4 regions of the Patulibacter defluvii genome follow, and region 2 is predicted to be linked to each of the others. Evidence: riboswitches for the same ligand, from Rfam matches in the RefSeq annotation. Region 2 holds a riboswitch; each other region holds the start of a gene.
What was found. Region 2 has a riboswitch for cyclic di-AMP ahead of SH587_RS06415 (hypothetical protein). Riboswitches for the same ligand answer to the same signal wherever they lie in the genome.
Positions count from the first base shown of each region.

Region 1: another riboswitch for cyclic di-AMP. It lies ahead of SH587_RS22240 (hypothetical protein); the one in region 2 lies ahead of SH587_RS06415 (hypothetical protein).
Region 3: another riboswitch for cyclic di-AMP. It lies ahead of SH587_RS18065 (peptidoglycan DD-metalloendopeptidase family protein); the one in region 2 lies ahead of SH587_RS06415 (hypothetical protein).
Region 4: another riboswitch for cyclic di-AMP. It lies ahead of SH587_RS09615 (transglycosylase family protein); the one in region 2 lies ahead of SH587_RS06415 (hypothetical protein).

Region 1 is NZ_JAWZSQ010000031.1:29,043-33,513, reverse strand. Features, by position in the region: gene SH587_RS22260 (hypothetical protein) at 1-567, opposite strand, end outside; gene SH587_RS22255 (class I SAM-dependent methyltransferase) at 606-1,373, opposite strand; gene SH587_RS22250 (hypothetical protein) at 1,377-1,658, opposite strand; gene SH587_RS22245 (hypothetical protein) at 1,684-3,018, opposite strand; cyclic di-AMP (ydaO/yuaA leader) riboswitch at 3,123-3,272, shown strand; gene SH587_RS22240 (hypothetical protein) at 3,445-3,918, shown strand; gene SH587_RS22235 (PspA/IM30 family protein) at 4,066-4,471, shown strand, end outside.
Region 2 is NZ_JAWZSQ010000004.1:175,265-179,735, forward strand. Features, by position in the region: gene SH587_RS06400 (glutamine synthetase family protein) at 1-978, opposite strand, end outside; gene SH587_RS06405 (winged helix-turn-helix transcriptional regulator) at 1,032-1,412, opposite strand; gene SH587_RS06410 (carboxymuconolactone decarboxylase family protein) at 1,532-2,083, opposite strand; gene SH587_RS06415 (hypothetical protein) at 2,373-2,891, opposite strand; cyclic di-AMP (ydaO/yuaA leader) riboswitch at 2,898-3,047, opposite strand; gene SH587_RS06420 (DNA polymerase III subunit alpha) at 3,234-4,471, opposite strand, start outside.
Region 3 is NZ_JAWZSQ010000020.1:55-4,525, reverse strand. Features, by position in the region: gene SH587_RS18085 (TetR/AcrR family transcriptional regulator) at 1-33, shown strand, start outside; tRNA gene SH587_RS18080 (tRNA-Arg) at 97-170, opposite strand; gene SH587_RS18075 (glycoside hydrolase family protein) at 450-1,568, shown strand; gene SH587_RS18070 (DUF427 domain-containing protein) at 1,624-2,412, shown strand; cyclic di-AMP (ydaO/yuaA leader) riboswitch at 2,484-2,637, shown strand; partial or broken gene SH587_RS18065 (peptidoglycan DD-metalloendopeptidase family protein) at 2,643-4,471, shown strand, end outside.
Region 4 is NZ_JAWZSQ010000007.1:105,503-109,973, reverse strand. Features, by position in the region: gene SH587_RS09625 (thiolase family protein) at 1-449, shown strand, start outside; gene SH587_RS09620 (HAD family hydrolase) at 546-1,325, shown strand; cyclic di-AMP (ydaO/yuaA leader) riboswitch at 1,377-1,536, shown strand; gene SH587_RS09615 (transglycosylase family protein) at 1,547-2,221, shown strand; gene SH587_RS09610 (MarR family winged helix-turn-helix transcriptional regulator) at 2,414-2,920, shown strand; gene SH587_RS09605 (acyl-CoA mutase large subunit family protein) at 3,056-4,471, shown strand, end outside.

The sequences.
Region 1 (4,471 bases), on a different contig from region 2:
GGCGAGCGCGGCGATCGCGTCGGCGTCCCACGCCTCGCCCAGGTCGAGCTTCATCCGCAGCCCCGGCGAGCGCCGCCGCAGGTCGGCGATCACGGCCGGGTCGGGCGGGTCGCCGACGGCGCGGCTGGAGACGAAGGTCATCTCCGCGACCGGCCGCTCGACCAGGTCGGCGAGCGCGCGGCCGGCCTGGCGCAGCGCCAGGTCGAGCGCGGCCGACTCGAAGGCCCAGCGACGGTAGCTGCGGTAGACGGCGTGGTCGGGCGGCTCCGGGAACAGCTCGGCGGTCGCCAGCGCCTCGGCCAGCGAGGCGATCGTCCACGTCCCCCGCAGATCCTGCAGCCCGGCCCAGCCCTGGAACGCCGGGTGCGCGTCGGGGTCGTAGGTGACGTCCTCGCCGACGCCGTCGTGGCCGCCGCCCGACAGCCGGACCACGGTCGTGCGGCGGAGGAAGAACGGCGTCTCGCGCTCGAGCGGTTCGAGCGCGACCGCCTCGATCCGCAGCGGCAGGTCCTGGATCACCGACCACAGGGTCGGGCCGGGGGTGGGCGGGGCGACGGTCTCGGTCATGCGTGGCTCGCGTTCGGAGAGGGCGGGGAGGAAGGTGGTCAGTCGGCCAGCCGGGCGCCGACCAGCTGGACGACGCCGAAGCGGCGCTGGCGGATCGCGGCGAACCCGCGCTCGCGCAGCAGCGTGGCCAGCTCGGCGGTGCCGAAGACCCGCACGCCACCGAGTCGCCCGCCGGCGCGGAGCGCGGGGGCGGCCAGCGGCAGCGGCGGGGCGGCCGAGGTCAGCAGCGCGATCCGGCCGCCGGGTCGGAGCACGCGGGCGGCCTCGGCGAGGGCCGCCTCGGGGTCGTGCAGCAGGTCGAGGGCGGCGAAGCAGACGATCCCGTCGACGCTGTCGTCGACCAGCGGCAGCGCGCTGGCGTCGGCCCGCAGGTAGGCGACGGTCGGGAACCGCCGGCGGGGCGTGTCGCGGATCGCCCGCCGCAGCGCCGATGGCGCGGCGTCGAGCCCGATCACCAGCCCCTCCGGGCCGACGTCGGCGACCAGCCGCCGGGTCAGGCGCCCCGGCCCGCAGCCGAGGTCGAGGACGGTGTCGCCGGGGCGGGCGCCGAGCAGCGCCCGCAGCAGCCGCGTCTCCTCGGTCGCGCCGGGGCCGAGCGGGCCCTTGGCCGCCCGCCGCAGCAGCGGCCGGGCCAGGCGCTGGTGGGCCAGCTCCGCGCCGGGCGCCTGCAGCAGCGCGCCGCCGAGACCGCCGGCGGTCGTCCGGCCGGGTCCGAGCAGCTCGATCCAGCCGCCGTCCACGACCGGCCCGCGCTCGCGCAGCGCCGGGAGCAGCAGACGGTGGAGTCGCTGCTGCGCCGGCGCCACCGGTCACTGCTCCGGGACGGCGGCGGACGGCATCACCGGCATGCCCGGCTGGGCCGCCTGGCCGCGGTGCTCGCCGCTGCGCCCGAGGGCGGTCAGGCGCGCGATCTCGGCCTCGCCGACGCGGCGGGTCGGGTGATCGGCCGGCAGGTCGGCGATCAGGCGCGCGACCCGGTTGCGGATCTGCTGGGCGAAGTGGGGCGTCGCGGCCCCGGTCAGCTCGCGGATGTCGTCGATCGTGACCGCGGTCCCGCGGGTGCGGCGGTCGGGGCGTTCGGCTTCGCTCATGGGATCCTCGTCGGGGGCGCCGGGCTCAGCGCCCGTCGTCCGGCTTCTTCGTGGTCCGCCCGGGCGGGGTCGGGCCGGTGGTCGTGGTCGCGCCGGTGGTGGTCGTGTTGCTGCCGCCGCCGTCGGCCTGGGCGTCGCCGGGCTGCGGCGCGTCGCCGGTCTCGGCGGGGGCGCGCTCGTTGACGGGGCTGATCTCCAGCAGGGCGTCGATCTGCGACTGCACCTGGGGCGAGATCGCGCTGGCGCTGCCGGCCAGCCAGCCGCGGTTGTAGTAGCCGTCGGACGCGTCGCCGGTGCTGGGGATCCCGGGCTGGAAGTCGAGCAGGAAGTTGCGGACCGGCTCCGGCAGCTTGTCGGCGCTGTCGAGCAGCAGCAGCGGCCCGTGGAGGCCGGTGGCGGCCAGCGGCGCCAGGGTGATCCCCAGCAGCGGCGCGTCGGCGCGGGCGAAGGTGAAGCCGTGGCCGGCGCCGGTGATGTGCCAGCCGAACGCGCCCGAGCCGTACTTCGCGAACCCGATCGCGTTGCTGATCGGATCCGAGCCGCCGGTCCGGCGGACGGTCCCGTACTGGCGCAGCTGCTTGGTCACCGCCGGCGGGATCACGCTGCTGGGGCCGAGCACGAAGATCGTCGCGCGCGGGTGGTCGGCGAGCTGGCGCTTGGTCGCCGCCGGCAGGCCGTTCTTGGTCACGAACGCGATCGGGTCGCCGGACTTCGCCGCCCAGGCGGCTGCCGGGACCGCGAACTCGGGCCGCTCGGCGCTGACCACCAGCACGCTGTCGCTGGCGCGGCGGCGGGCGGCGGCGGTCAGGCGGTCGATCGCCAGCGCCAGCTCGGCCGGGTCGCGCCCGTCGATGTCGTTGGTCCGCAGGCCGCTCGGGCGGCCGACCGCGCCGACCCGGAAGACCTGGGCGCCGCCGGCCGGCTCGCTGCCCGCCGGCCGCAGCGTCCGCAGCGCGTCCTGGGTGATCTCCGGCAGCTGGGTGCCGTCGCTGAAGAGGATCGGGGCGCCGATCGGCTTCGCCATCAGCGAGCTGGCGGCCAGCGCGGCCCGCCAGTCGCGCTTGTCGACGAGCGCGATCGCGCGCGCCTGCGTCTCGGCCGCGCCGCCGGAGTAGATCGCGCGCGCCATCGCGGCGGCGGCGGCGACCGGGTCGTCGCTGGCGGTGCGGGTGGTGTTGCGGGTGGCGACGACCGGGAAGCCGAGATCGGTCGGCCCGGCGGCCTCCGCGGCCTTCGGCGTGCCCCCGAACGGCGAGCCCCCGGACTGGTCGTCGTCGCCGCAGCCGGCGAGCGCCGTCAGCGCCAGGCAGGCGGCCACGAGGGCCGTTCGGCGGCGGGGGAGGGCCCGGTGCGGAGACATCGCCGTCGAACGCTACCCGGCGACGCTGGATCGCGTGCGACGGGACTCCTCCCCGCTGCAGGACGCGCTGCAGGGTTGGGTGCGAGCTTGCGGGACTCCTGTTACGCTGCCCGGAGCCGAATTACCGAGTGACGTCTCGGTAAGCGGGGGAACCACTAGTTCCTTGGGGCAAATTCGCCGCGATAGCGGTGGAAGCGCTGGCTCTTTCTGCGCTCGCCCGTCAGCTAACCCCGTAGGCCGACGAAAGAGAGCAGTTCCTTGCGCCCCTTCACTCGAGCCATGGCCCTGACCGCTGTTGCGGCGTTCGGTTTCGTCGGCACCGCGTCAGCCGCTTCACCGGCGACCGGTGGGCTGACGACCGAGACGCCAGCCCAGACGGCTCCGGCTCCGCCGGCGGCTCCCGGGGCGGTCCAGGTTCCGGCCGGGATGCGGGTCACCAACGGCGTCCGCGCCAAGCGTTACAAGGGCAAGACGCTCGACGGCCGCACCGCGTACTTCGCGCGGGTCCCGCTGAAGGCGCCGGCGCAGGTCCAGCAGGCCGTGATCGCCGCCAACAAGATCGTCGGCAAGCCGTACAAGTACGGCGGCGGCCACGCCCGCGTCGAGGACACCGGCTACGACTGCTCGGGCACCGTCAGCTACGCGCTGATCGGCGCCGGGCTGCTGAAGAGCCCGCTCTCCTCCTACGAGTTCGACGATCTCTGGAAGAACGCCGAGGAGGGTCTCGGCCAGTGGATCTCGGTCTACGGCAACCAGGGTCACGCCTACGCCGTGATCGCCGGGCTGCGGCTCGACACCTCGGCCGCCTACGACCGCGGCGGCGCCAAGGGCCCGCAGTGGCGTCCGAACAACCGCAAGGACGCCAAGAAGTTCGCGGTCGTCCACCCGCCGGGTTTGTAGGGCCGCGCCTCACCCCTGAGCTTGCGAAGGCCGCGCACCGCGCGGCCTTCGTCGTTCTCGGACCTCCGCCGGGAATTCACGGCGGCTTGAGCCAGGGACGATAGGGTGGTCGACGAGTTCCCGAACACGTTGAAAGTGGAGACCGATATGGGCCTCGGCGGCCGCATGTCCACCGTCATCAAGGCCAAGCTGTCCCGCGTTCTGGACAAGGCCGAAGACCCGGGCGAGACGCTCGACTACAGCTACCAGAAGCAGCTGGAGAACCTGCAGAACGTCAAGAAGGGCATCGCGGACGTCGTGACCGCGAAGAAGCGCCTGCAGCTCCAGACCGAGAAGCACCAGCAGGCGCTCGTCAAGCTCGACACGCAGGCGCGTCAGGCGCTGGCGGCGGGCAACGAGGCCCTGGCTCGGACGGCCCTGGAGCGCAAGAGCGCGATCCAGAACGAGATGCAGAGCCTCGACACCCAGGTCGCGGAGCTGGAGAACCAGCAGCAGCAGCTGATCGCCAGCGAGCAGAAGCTGCGGACCAAGGTCGAGCAGTTCCGGACCAAGA
Region 2 (4,471 bases):
GCCCGGGTGGTAGAGCGGCACCCGCACCAGGGCCGAGCGGTTGCGGCGCGACCAGGCCACGTAGACCGGGGCCTCGTAGCCGGGCGCCAGGCGCTTGTAGCTGTTGACCCACTGGGCGAAGATCGCCGACATCTCGCGCGCGTGGCGCAGCTGCCCCGCGATGAACGCCTTGCCGACGTCGGAGAGGAAGTAGCGATCGTCCGGGTCGTAGAAGGCGTTGCGCCCGTCGCGGAAGAGCGACAGGTGGGTGTGCATGCCCGAGCCGTTCTCGCCCGTCATCGGCTTCGGCATGAAGGTCGCGTGCCAGCCGTGCTGCATCGCGATCTCCTTGACCGTCAACCGGTAGGTCATGCAGTCGTCGGCCATCTTGAGGGCGTCCGCGTAGCGGATGTCGATCTCGTGCTGCGACGGACCGCCCTCGTGGTGGCTGTACTCCACCTTCATGCCCATCGCCTCGAGCGCCAGGGCGGTGTCGCGGCGGACGTCGGAGCCGGCGTCGAGCGCGGTCAGGTCGAAGTAGCCGCCCTCGTCCAGCGGCTCCGGCTCGCGGCTGTCCTTGAACAGGAAGTACTCCAGCTCCGGACCGACGTTGAAGCTGTCGAAGCCCATCGCCTCCATCCGCTTGATCGCGCGCCGGAGGATGTAGCGCGGATCGCCCTCGTAGGGCGTCCGCTCGGGCGTGTGGACGTCGCAGAACATCCGGGCGACGCCCTCGGACTTCGGCGTCCAGGGCAGGATCGCGAAGGTCGAGGCGTCGGGCACGGCGATCATGTCCGACTCCTCGACGGCGTTGAAGCCGGTGATCGAGGAGCCGTCGAAGCCCATCCCTCCCTCGAACGCGTCGTCGAGCTCCGAGGCGTTGACCGAGAACGACTTCAGCTGGCCGAGGATGTCGGTGAACCACATCCGGACGAAGCGGATGTCGTGCTCCGCCACCAGGCGCTTGACGTCCTCGGGGGTGCGCGGGGTGTCGGCCACGGTGTCGTTCGCTCCTGCGGAAGGGGTCGGTGCGCGCGAGCGCACGCTGGAGGCTAGCCGAGCGGCGCGCCGGGGCCGTTCGCCGTCGGGACATCATCGGCCATCCAACGTTGTCCCCAGCGCTCCAGCGCGGCGACCACCGGCCGCAGCTCGTGGCCCTTCGCGGTCAGCCCGTAGAGCACCCGCAGCGGCGGGCCGGGATGGACCTGGCGCTCGACCACGCCGCTCAGCTCCAGCTCCTTCATCCGCTGCGACAGCACGCGATCGGAGAGCCCGGGCACCGCGGCGGCGACCTCGCTGAACCGCTGCGGACCCTCGGTGAGCAGGACCGCCACGATCGCGCCCGTCCAGCGGCGCCCGATCAGCTCGACGGCCAGGTGGTAGTGCGGGCAGCACCCGCGATCCGGCAGGTCGTCCTGGTCCTCGGCGATCATCGAGTCCCTTCCCCCACGGTGCTGATCCTACGGTCGGTCGCGGCGGCGTGGCCGGTCGCGCTCGCGCGGGAACGCCGAAGGCCGCCCGATCCGGACGGCCTCCGGGGCACCACGGACGATCAGGCGGCCCGCAGCTGGCGGGACTCCTCCATCGAACCGTCGACGGGGACGTCACCGGCGATGTTGACCAGCGCGGAGAAGACCTCGACCGAGCCGTAGGCGATCGCCTCGAGCAGCTCCTCCTCGGTCCAGCCCAGCTCCAGCGCCTCCTCCTGGAGGGCGGCCGGGGGCTGGCTGCGACGCTGGAGCAGGTGGCCGACGTAGCGCAGGAGCACGTCCTGCTTCTCGTCGGCCGAGCGGAACTCGCGGGCCAGCTGGACCTCGTCGATGCCGAGGCCGGCGATCCGCGCGGTGCGGCTGTGCATCTTGATCCCCGGCGCCGAGCGGAAGTGCTCGGCGACGGCGAGCGACAGCCGCTCCTTGGTCTGGGTGTCGAGCACGCCGTGACGCAGCTCGTTGCGGAAGCGGGCGTATCCGCGGAGCGCGGCCGGCGAACCCGCGAGCACCCCGACCAGGTTCGGCAGCTGACCGGCCGAGTGCAGCGCCCCCTTCAGGACCGGGAGCGACCCCTCGGGGGCCGACAGGTCGTCGTGGATGGTGAAACGGCTCATCGCGTTGGGCATGCGCGACCTTCCAGCGGGATCTTTATTCGTACTTCATCAAGTGAAGTGGCTTACCGATGATTAGTGTAGGCACCGGATCGCTGGTATGCAAGTACCCAAGCGCGCCAGATATCACACAGGCCGACTGAGATCTGCCGCAGGCCGGTGGGAGCAGCGTTCGCGGCCGTCGCGAGCCCGGGCGAGCGGGCCGTTCGGGGACGGCGGAGCGGACGGGCGAGCGCCGTCGGTTCGAGGAAGCCTCCCCCGTGAGCGGGAGGCCGAGGAAGGCGACCGGCGGCTAGCGGCCGGCGGTCAGCGCGTGGTGCACGACGGCGGCGTCCGACGTGGTCGCGGCGGCGAGCACGAGGAACAGGCCGAGCAGCGCGGCGTAGAGGAGCAGCTTCTCCGGTCGGGCGACCGGGCTGCTGGTGCGACGGCGGGCCGGCCGACGGTTGCCGGGGCGACGGGCGACGTCGGATCCGGGGCGGGCCCCGGCGGGGACCTCGCGCGAGCGCTCCCGGGCGCGGCGGTGCCGCTCGCGCTCGATCCGGTGACGCTCGTCGCCGCGCTCCTCGTTGCTGAAGGGCGACTCGTCGACCCACTGGTACTCGACCGCATCGGGCCGGCGCTGGCGGGCCCGACGCTGCTGGGCCGCGGCCCGGGCGGCGGCGGCACGGCGGCGGCGCGCAGCGGCGGACGCCCCACGCTCGTCGTCGTAGCGCGAAGGGGTGCGCTCGTCGAGGACTCGTCGGCGCGGCGCGCTGTGACGGTAGTCCTGCGCGTCAGCCCACCAGGGTTCGTCGCGGTCGTTCGCCATGATCGGTCGGTTCTCCAGCAGCGCTTACGGGGTTAGCTGTCGGACTCGCGCTGGAGTGCGCTACGGCCGTCAGGCCGATTCGCCCCAATACATGGGTCCCCCGCTTTCCGGACGCCGGCGGCAGGCGTGGTTCCGGAAATTCAGCGTTGCGGGCAGGATAGCAGCGTCGCCGGCGACTGCACAACGCGTTCGCCGTCGAGGGCCTTCTGCACGATTCCTTGCAGGAGCAGGAAGTTCTTGTGTATCGCCCCTGTTCCGTGGCACGTACGCGCGCGCACGCGGCGCGCGTGGCGCCCCCGGGAACCGGTGGTGGCGACGCCATCCTGCGGCGCGATCGGCGGCTCAGCGGCGCCCGCCCCTCCCGCGACCGAAGTGCATGACGTTCGGGGCCACCGGCCGGAAGCCGCCGGGCCGCGGGGCGACCCCGCCGCCGACCGCGATCAGTTCCGGCTCCTCCTCCGCCTGCCGGGCGCGCTGCTCCAGCTGCTCGGGGCTCAGCGTCCGCAGGGTGCGGACGGTCGCCGCGGTGTCCTCGGTCAGCTCGTCGAGCGCCCGGATCCGCCGCACCAGCACGTTGATCTGGCCGCCGCCCGCCGGCAGCTTCTCCAGCCGCCCCTCGGCGACGACCAGCGGCTCGGTCCGGACCGCCTGCCGGTCGCGCAGGTAGACCTCCGGCGGGACGACCAGGTTGATCGTGCCCTCCTCGTCCTCCAGCAGCAGGAAGACGACGCCCTTGGCGCTGCCGGGCCGCTGGCGGGCCAGGACCAGGCCGGCGACCTGGACGCTGCGCCCGTGCCGCAGCTCCTTCAGCTGCTCGCTGATCGTGACCCCGCGGGGCTCGACCTGGTTGCGCAGCAGCCGCATCGGGTGCGGTCCCGCGGTCAGGCCGGTGGTGGCGTAGTCGGCGATCAGTCGCTCCCACGGCGTCATCTCCGCCAGCTGCGGGTCGCGGGCGGCCGGCGCCGCCTCCAGCTCGAGCGCCAGCTGGGTGCCGGAGCGCACCCGCCGCCCCGGGTTCAGCAACCCCAGCTGCCAGAGCGCCGCCCGTCGCCGACGGGCCTCCGGCACCGAACCCTCACCGTCGACTCCAGCCTGACCCACGAGCTCGTCGCAGGCCCCGGCCCAGGCCAGCTGCTCGAGCGACCCGATGCTCGTCCCCAGCCGCGTGACGAGGTCGCCGATCGAGCGCCACGGGCCGTGCGCGCGCCGCTCCTCGACCAGCGCCGCGACCTCGTGGCGGTGGACGCCCTTGACGTAGCCCAGCCCGAGCCGGATCGCCCCGTCGGCGGTGGTGGTGCACTCGGCGTCGCTGTGGCGGACGTCGGGCGGCCGGACCTCGATCCCTCGCCGGTCGGCCTCGTGGATCAGCGCGTCCGGCGGGTAGAAGCCCATCGGCTGCTCGTTCAGCAGCGCGCAGAGGAACTCCAGCGGCCGGTGAACCCGCAGCCAGGTCGACTGGTACGCCAGCAGGCCGAAGGCGACCGCGTGGGCCTTGGGGAAGCCGAAGCCGGAGAAGCCCTTGACCATCCCCCACACGTGCTCGGCCAGCTCGGGCGTGACGTCGTCGTGGGTGCGGATCG
Region 3 (4,471 bases), on a different contig from region 2:
CTCGAGGACCTGCGGTCGGTCACCGCGGGCTGACGGGTCGGCGTCCGGGGCGACCCCAGCAGCAAGAAAGGCCTCCATCTGGAGGCCTTTCCGCAGCGCGCCCGAAAGGATTCGAACCTTTGACCTTCGGTTCCGTAGACCGACGCTCTATCCAGCTGAGCTACGGGCGCAACGGCGGTGCAGTCTAGCGGGCGCGGCGAGCGGGTGCGTGGAGACCCGCCGGTCGGGGGAGCGGCGGCGGGGCCGTTCCCGCTACGGTGGCGACAGGACGTGCGCCTCCCGCCGTGCCGAGCGGGCGCCAGCGCGTTTCGAACCCCCCGTTCCCCCCGATCTCGGTCGCCCCGGCCGTGGTCGCGCCGGTGCGCACGGGCCTCGCGGCGCTGCGACATGCGTCGAGGACCGCCCGCCGCCCGTGCGCCTCCGCCCGTGGGCGGACGACTACGTCATCGATGCCCCATCTCCGCTCGGCGCTGCTGCTGGTGCTCGCCGCCCTCGCCCTCGCCGTCGCGCTCCGCGGCGGTCCGGCGCTCGCCCCCGCGACGGCCGACGCCGCCCGCCCGCTGCCGGGCTACGTTGGGGCCGTGCGGTTCGGGGTCTATCCGGGCGGCGACGCGGGCGGCACCGACGGCGTCCTCCGCGCCCAGGCCGTCGACCCGGGGCGACGGCTGGCGATGATCCGCGGCCTCCGCGCCGGCCGCCGGGACTTCGTGCTCCACGAGTACGCCGCCTTCCACGACGCCGGCTCGTTCGCCGCCGCCGTGCCCCACGTCGACCAGGTCCTGCGCGACGCCGCCGCCACCGGCTGCCAGGTCGAGCTGGTCCTCCGCTACCAGCCCAGCGACCGCGAGCCGGCCCACGCCGTGCCCGCCTACCTCGAGTTCGTCCGCCAGGTCGCTCGCACCTACGGGCCCCGCCGCGAGCTGGTCGGCCTGCAGATCACCAACGAGGCGAACGTCGTCGGCGCCCCGGCCGCCGCCGACGGCGACTACCCCGGCGTCGCCCAGGCCCTCGTCGAGGGAGTCGCCACCGCCGCCGCCGAGCGCGACCGGCTCGGCCACCGCCACCTGGCGATCGGCTTCAACGCCGCCCACGACCTGCGCGGCCACGACTTCTGGACCGGCCTCCGACGCAGCGGCGGCCCCGCCTTCGCCCGCGCCGTCGACTACGTCGGCCTCGACGTCTACCCCGGCACCTGGCCGACCCCGGCCCGGCGTCCGCCCTCGTCGCACGCGGTCCGCACCACCGTCCGCCGCTCGCTCGCCCGCCTGCGCGCCAACATGCGCCGCGCCGGCCTCGGCCGACGGGTCGCGGTGCACGTCTCGGAGAACGGCTATCCGACCGGCCCCGGCCGCAGCGAACGGACCCAGGCGCGGGTACTGCGGGCCTCGGTCGCCGCCGTGCTCGGCGCTCGCCGCCGCTACGGGGTCAGCGACTACCGCTGGTTCGACCTCCGCGACGCCGACTCCGGCTCGGCCGACTTCCAGAGCCGCTACGGCCTGCTGCGCGACGACCTCTCTCCGAAGCCGGCCTTCGCGGCCCTGCGCGCGCTCGTCGCCCGCCACGGGTGAGCCCCGATCGCCCGTCGCTGGCGGGACCGGCTCGCGACCCGCTAGACCTCGTCGCATGAGCCTGACCCTCGGCGACGGACCGCTGGCGGGAGCGCCCGGCGGTCGCTTCAACTTCGACCTGCGGGCGGCCAGCCCCGCCCACCAGCTCTACCTGCAGCCCTACGGCCCGCGGGTGCGGGCGGTCGTCGGCGGCGAGTTGGTCCTCGACAGCGACCGCGCGCAGCTGCTCTACGAGACCGGCATCCCGCCGCGGATCTACGCCCCGTTCGAGGACTACCGCGGCGACCTGATGACCCGCACCGCGACCACCACCCACTGCCCCTTCAAGGGCGACGCCTCGTACTGGTCGCTGAACGCCGGCGGGCAGGTCGTCGAGGACGCGATCTGGGCCTACGAGGACCCACAGCCCGCCGCTCCCTGGCTGCGCGGCCTGGCTGCCCTCTACCCGGAGAAGGTCGAGGCCTGGTTCGCCGAGCAGGACCGGATCGTCGGCCACCTGCGCGACCCCTACCACCGGGTCGACGTCCACGACGGATCGCGGTCGGTCGAGGTCCGGATCGGCGGCACCGTGGTCGCCCGCAGCGTGCGGCCGAAGCTGCTCTTCGAGACCGGCCTGCCGCCGCGGGTCTACGTCCCGGCCGCCGACGTCGATCCGGGAGCGGTGGCGCCGGGCTCGGGCCTGCGGACGATCTGCCCCTACAAGGGCGAGGCGTCGTACTGGACGGTCGCGGGCGTCGAGGACGTCGCCTGGAGCTACGAGACGCCGCTCGCCGAGGCGGCCCGGATCCAGACCCACCTGGCCTTCGACGACGGCCGCGAGGACGTCGAGGTGGTCGTCGACTGAGGCACCTCAAGGCCCGATGAACGTTTCCTCAAGTGCTGCAATCCGCGTTGCGGGTGCGCTACGGTGCTCTGCGGATTCAACGGCCGAACCGCGCGCCCGATGCGCGCGGGCGGGGGAACCAACCGCGGTCGTCACGACCGCTGGGGCGAATCGCCGCAAGGCGTAGCGCAGCTCCTGGAGCGCGAGCCCGTCAGCTCACCCCGCAGGCCACCGACAGGAGGAATGCCGGAGTGACCGGACAGCAGCGCGACCTCGTGCGCGACGACCTGTGGCAGGCGTCCCACGAGCGCTCCCGACAGCGTCGCCAGCGGGCGATCCGTGGTACCTCAGCGTCCGAGCCCTCGCGCCTGGCGCGGCGGTTGGAGGCGACGGCGGCGCGCCCGACCCACACCGCGACCGCGATCGATCTGGGGCCGAACGGCGTCGCCTCGGCCCTGGCCGCGGCCGGCGTTCCGGCGAGCACCGGTGTCGGAGGCCGCGACTTGGCCGATCCGAGCCTCTGGCAGCGCTCGACGGTCTGGGCGCGCGAGCGGCGGATCAGCGTCCCGATCCAGCGGGCGCGCGAGCGGCGCCGGCGCAAGATGGCGATGGCGATGAGCGTGGCGATGGTCGGCTCGACCACCGGTCCCGCCGTCAGCGGTGCGATCGCCGCCGGGGCGACCGGCGACACCGCGACCACGACGACCGATGGCTCGGCCACCACCAGCGGTCGGATCGCCGGGCCGATCAGCGACGAGGGCCGGACGCGCTCGATCCTGGTCGCGGGCGCGACCGGGCAGGACGTGCGCGAGGCCCAGCAGCGGCTCGGCGTCCACGTCGACGGGGTCTACGGCGAGCGGACGGTGCGGGCGGTGGAGCGCTTCCAGCGCCAGCGCGGCCTGCAGGTCGACGGGGTCCTCGGGCCGCAGACCTGGACGGCGCTGCTCAGCACCCAGCAGGCGTCGGTCCGCGGCGCGGGTGCGGGCGGCTCGTCGCTGAAGGTCGTGGCGGCGCGGACCAGCGCCGACGGCGGGCAGGACCTGGTCCTCGTCGGCCCGAGCGAGCGGGCGGCGACGACCCGTACCGCGGCCCTGACCGACGACGATCGGTCGCCGTCGAGCACCGCGGCGAGCGACGAGGCGGCGGCCACGTCCGACTCGGGCTCGGGGTCGGATTCCGGGACGGGTTCCGGTTCGGGTTCGGGGGCGGGCTCCAGCTCCAGCGACGGAGCGGCATCGACGGCGACCGGCGACGGTGGGTCGAAGGACGCGGCGAAGAGCACCGGCGGCGGCGAGACGTCGAGCGACCGCGAGGCGTCCCCCAAGGCCGACACCCCGACCGACACGGGCAGCGGATCGTCCTCGACCGGGTCGACCAGCGGGACGGCCAAGCCGATCAGCGGCACGGTCACCTCGCCCTACGGCGCGCGGTGGGGCCGGCAGCACGCGGGCATGGACATCGCCGCGGCGATCGGCACCCCGATCAAGGCCTACGCGGCGGGCACGGTGGCGTTCAGCGGCACCCAGTCCGGCTACGGCAACATCGTCTGCGTCGACCACGGCGACGGGCTGCAGACCTGCTACGCCCACATGTCGAAGAACGCGGTCCGCCAGGGCGCCAAGGTCCAGGCGGGCGACGTCGTCGGCTACGTCGGGATGACGGGCCGCACCACCGGCCCGCACCTGCACTTCGAGGTCCGCAAGAACGGCAAGGCGGTCGATCCGGCGCCGTACTACAGCGGTGCCGGCAAGGCCAGCTCGCGCAGCACCACGACGGCCGGTAGCGGCAGCACGACGACCAAGACCGCGGCGAAGACCACCAGCGGGACCCAGCTCCAGAAGGCCAGCGCTCGCACCAGCAGCGCCGCGCTCGCCTCCGGCGGCACCCAGATCGGCGTCGACGCCAACGCCGCCGGGGCCGTGACGGCCGAGAACCAGGCGACCCCGGCGACCGCCCCGGTGGCGGCCGAGCAGGCCGCGGCCGCGCCGGCCGCCGAGGCCCAGGCGACCAGCGCCCCGGTGGCCGAGGCCCCGCCGGCGGTGGCGGAGGCGGAGGCGGCCGAGGCCCCGGCGGCCACGCC
Region 4 (4,471 bases), on a different contig from region 2:
GCAACTCGCCGGGCGTCAACGACGGCGCCGGCGCGCTGGTGCTCGCCTCCGACGAGTGGGCCGCGGCCAACGGCAAGGAGGTCCTCGGCGAGATCGTGGCCTTCGGCCAGGCGGCCGGCGAGTTCCCGAACCTGCTGACGACGCCGGGCAAGGCGTCGCACAAGGCGCTCGAGAAGGCTGGCCTGAAGCCGTCCGACGTCGACGTCTGGGAGATCAACGAGGCCTTCGCCTCGGTCGCCCTCAACTCGATCAAGGATCTCGGCATCGACGAGGACCGGGTCAACGTCAACGGTGGCGCGATCGCCCTCGGCCACCCGCTCGGCGCCTCGGGCGCCCGGATCATCGGCTCGGCCCTGCTCGAGCTGCGCCGCCGCGGCGGCGGCATCGGCGTCGCGACCGCGTGCTCCGGCACCGGCCAGGGCGACGCCGTCGTCATCAAGGTCGGCTGAGGCCGACCCCCGCCGCCTCGCGTGGCGGTCGGCCCCCGGCAGCTGGGGGCCGACCGCCACGCGAGCGACGGCCGAGGCCTCGCTAACCTCCGCGGCGTGCCCCGCGCCGCCGCGTTCTTCGACCTCGACAAGACGCTGGTCGCCGGCTCGTCCGGGTTCTACTGGGCGCGGGCGGCGGCGGCCCACGGGCTGATCTCGCGCCGGCGGCTGGCCGCGGACGGCTGGGAGAACCTGAAGTTCCGGATCCGCGGCTCGACCGACGAGTCGACCCGCAAGGTCTGGGAGCGGGTGGGGGAGTTCCTCGCCGGCCAGCGGGTGCGCGACTTCGAGCGGCTGTCGCCGCGGGTCCTGGCCGGCGTGCTGCCGCGGCTCTACCCCGAGATGCTGGCGATCGCCTGGGAGCACCAGGACGAGGGCCGGCCGGTCTACGTGGTGACCGCGTCGAGCCAGGAGACCGCCTCGATGATCGCCGGGGTGCTGTTCTTCGACGGCGCCCTCGGCGCGCCGCTCGAGGCGGTCGACGGCCGCTACACCGGGCGGCTGTCGGGCCCGATGACCTACCGCGAGGGCAAGGTCGAGGCGATGCGGCGGCTGGCCGAGCGCGACGGGCTCGACCTGTCCGCCTCGTGGGCCTACTCCGACAGCGAGTCCGACCTGCCGATGCTGCGGGCGGTCGGCCATCCGGTGGCCGTCAACCCCGACCGCGAGCTGGCCCGGGTGGCGCGCGAGGAGGGCTGGGAGGTGATCCGGCTGGAGCGGCTGGCGACCCACCTGAAGACCGCCGCGGCGCTGGTCGCGGTCGGGGCCCTGGGCGGCCTGGGACGGGCCGCCTCCGCCGGCCGGCCGCTCGGCGGGACCGGGCGCCGCCGCGGCTGATTGGCGCGCCGGCGTCCCGATCCGTCGGACGCTGCGCTAGCATCCTGCGCTCCATAACCCATGCCGAGTCCCGGTCGCACAGCGGTCGGGAGCGGGGGACCCAGTGATCGCCAAGTGGCGATCGGGGGCGAATCGCCGGAGGACTCCGGCGTAGCGCACGTCTTGAGCGCGAGCCCGTCAGCTAACCCCGTAGGCGATGAGACGAAGGGACGGAACCCCCCATGAGTCACGATCGCGACCTCGCGTCCACGCTGCCGTGGGCGCGCAGCCTGCGGGCCTCGCGCAAGCGCCGCGACGCCGCTGCGTCGAAGCGCCGCTGGAGCACCCGCCGGCGCGCCACGGCGACCGCGATGACCGTCGCCGTGCTCGGCCTCGGCGGCGTCGCGGCCGCCCAGACCGGTTCTGCCGGCGGCAGCGCGAAGAGCCAGGCGGGCGGCGCGTCGATCGCCGCCGTCCAGGGCAAGCTCGGGATCGCTGCCGACGGCGTCGTCGGTCCCCAGACCCGGGCCGCGGTCAAGCGCTTCCAGCGCCAGGCCGGGATCGCCGTCGACGGCGTGATCGGACCCCAGACCCTGGCCGCGCTCGGGCTCCGCGGCGGCGCGACCGCCAGCGCCCGCAGCAGCCGCACGACCAGCGGCAGCGCCGGCAGCGGCAGCGGCAGCGGGACGACCAACGCCACCCTCCGCAAGATCGCCCAGTGCGAGTCGGGCGGCGACCCGACCGCGATCTCGGCCAACGGGACCTACCGGGGCAAGTACCAGTTCGACCGCCAGACCTGGCGCGCCAACGGCGGCAGCGGCGATCCGGCCGCCGCCTCCGAGGCCGAGCAGGACCGGATCGCGGCCAAGCTGCTCGCCGCCCGCGGCACGCAGCCCTGGCCGGTCTGCGGCCGCTAGGCCCGGCCCACCGCGGCCCGCGCGAACTGGCGTCAACTCCCACCTCCGCTCCCGAACTGGCGTCAATCCACTCCGCTATCCGGGGCGGAATGACGCCAGTTCGACGGGGGAGGGGTGGGATGACGCCGGTTCGCCCCGACCTTGCGCGCGGTCGCAGGCGCTCCCATCGGTGCCGTGTGCGAGCCTTGGGGCGTGTCATCGTCACTGCGGATCGATCCGATCGCCGAGGCGCGCCGCCATTGGACGGCGCGCTGGGGTGCGGAGCCGGCGCGTCCGATGGCCGCGGTCACCTCGATCATGCGGGTCCAGCAGATCCTGCTGGCGCGGCTCAACGAGCTGCTGCGCGAGGACGCGCTGACCTTCCCCCGCTACGAGGCGCTGATGCTGCTCTCGTTCACCCGCACCGGCGCGCTGCCGCTGGGCAAGATCGGCGAGCGGCTGCAGGTCCACCGCACCAGCGTCACCAACATCGTCGACAAGCTCGAGCAGGACGGCCTGGTCCGGCGGGTCCCGCACGAGTACGACCGCCGCGCGACCCTCGCCGAGATCACCGACGCCGGGCGCGAGGTCGCCGCCCGCGCCACCGAGCGGCTGAACGCGGCCAGCTTCGCCCTCGACGCGCTGGGCGCCGGCGCCCAGGACCAGCTGACCGAGCTGCTCGGCGACCTGCGCCGGGCGGAGGGGGACTTCGTCGGCTGAGCACCCCCGACGGCCGGGGGTGATCGTCGCGGTCCGCGCCCCCGGGCTGGACGTTCCGGCGCCGGCCGCGTACGATCAAGGACGAGATATGCGGGCTTCCGACTATCTCACTTCCACGGACAAGACGGACTGACGATGCCCACGCCTCCCGAGACCGCCGCCACCGCCCTGCCCACCACCCACGAGCAGTGGCAGGCCGCCTACGGCCTGTCGCCCGAGCGCGACGCGGACTTCACGACGCTCGGCGGGATCCCGATCGAGCCGCTCTACACCGCCGCCGACCGGCCGACCGAGCAAGCCGACGGCACGCCCGACCCGTCGATCGGGCTGCCGGGGCAGTACCCCTTCACCCGCGGCGTCTACCCGTCGATGTACCGCGGCCGCCTCTGGACGATGCGCCAGTTCGCCGGCTTCGGCACCGCCGAGGAGACGAACGAGCGCTTCCGCTACCTGCTCGACCACGGCCAGACCGGCCTCTCGACGGCCTTCGACATGCCGTCGCTGATGGGCCACGACTCCGACCACGCGCTCTCGCTCGGCGAGGTCGGCCGCGAGGGCGTGGCGATCGACACCGTCGACGACATGCAGACGCTGTTCCGGGGGATCGACCTCGGCGCGGTCTCGGTCTCGATGACGATCAACGCCCCCGCGGCGATCATGCTGGCCTTCTACGCGGTCGCGGCCGAGCGCCAGGACGGCGGCACGCAGGAGAACCCGGGCGTCCCGCTCGATCGGCTCAACGGCACGATCCAGGCCGACATCCTCAAGGAGTACATCGCCCAGAAGGAGTGGTGCTTCCCGGTCGACCCGGCGATGCGCGTGCTGGGCGACATGATCGAGTTCTCGGCCCGCAACATGCCGCGCTGGAACTCGGTCTCGATCTCCGGGTACCACATCCGCGAGGCCGGGGCGACCGCCGCCCAGGAGCTGGCCTTCACGCTCAAGGACGGCCTGACCTACGTCGAGCAGGCGATCGAGCGCGGGCTCGACGTCGACGACTTCGCTCCGCGGCTGAGCTTCTTCTTCAACGCCCAGATCGACTTCTTCGAGGAGATCGCCAAGTACCGCGCGGCCCGCCGGATCTGGGCCCGCGAGCTGAAGGAGACCTTCGGCGCGAAGAACCCGAAGTCGTGGCTGATGCGGACCCACACCCAGACCGCCGGCGTCTCGCTGACGGCCCAGCAGCCGTACAACAACATCGCCCGCACGGCGATCGAGGCGCTGGCCGGCGTGCTCGGGGGGACCCAGTCGCTGCACACCAACTCGCACGACGAGGCGCTGGCGCTGCCGACCGAGGAAGCGGTCCGGATCGCGCTGCGGACGCAGCAGATCATCGCCCACGAGACCGGCGTCGCGAACACGATCGACCCGCTCGGCGGCAGCTGGTTCGTCGAGTCGCTGACCGACGAGCTGGAGCGCCAGGCCTACGAGTACTTCCGCAAGATCGACGAGCTCGGCGGGATGGTCGAGGCCGTCAAGCAGAGCTACCCGCAGCGCGAGATCGCCGAGGCCGCCTTCGAGCTGCAGACGGCGATCGAGGACGAGCGGCGG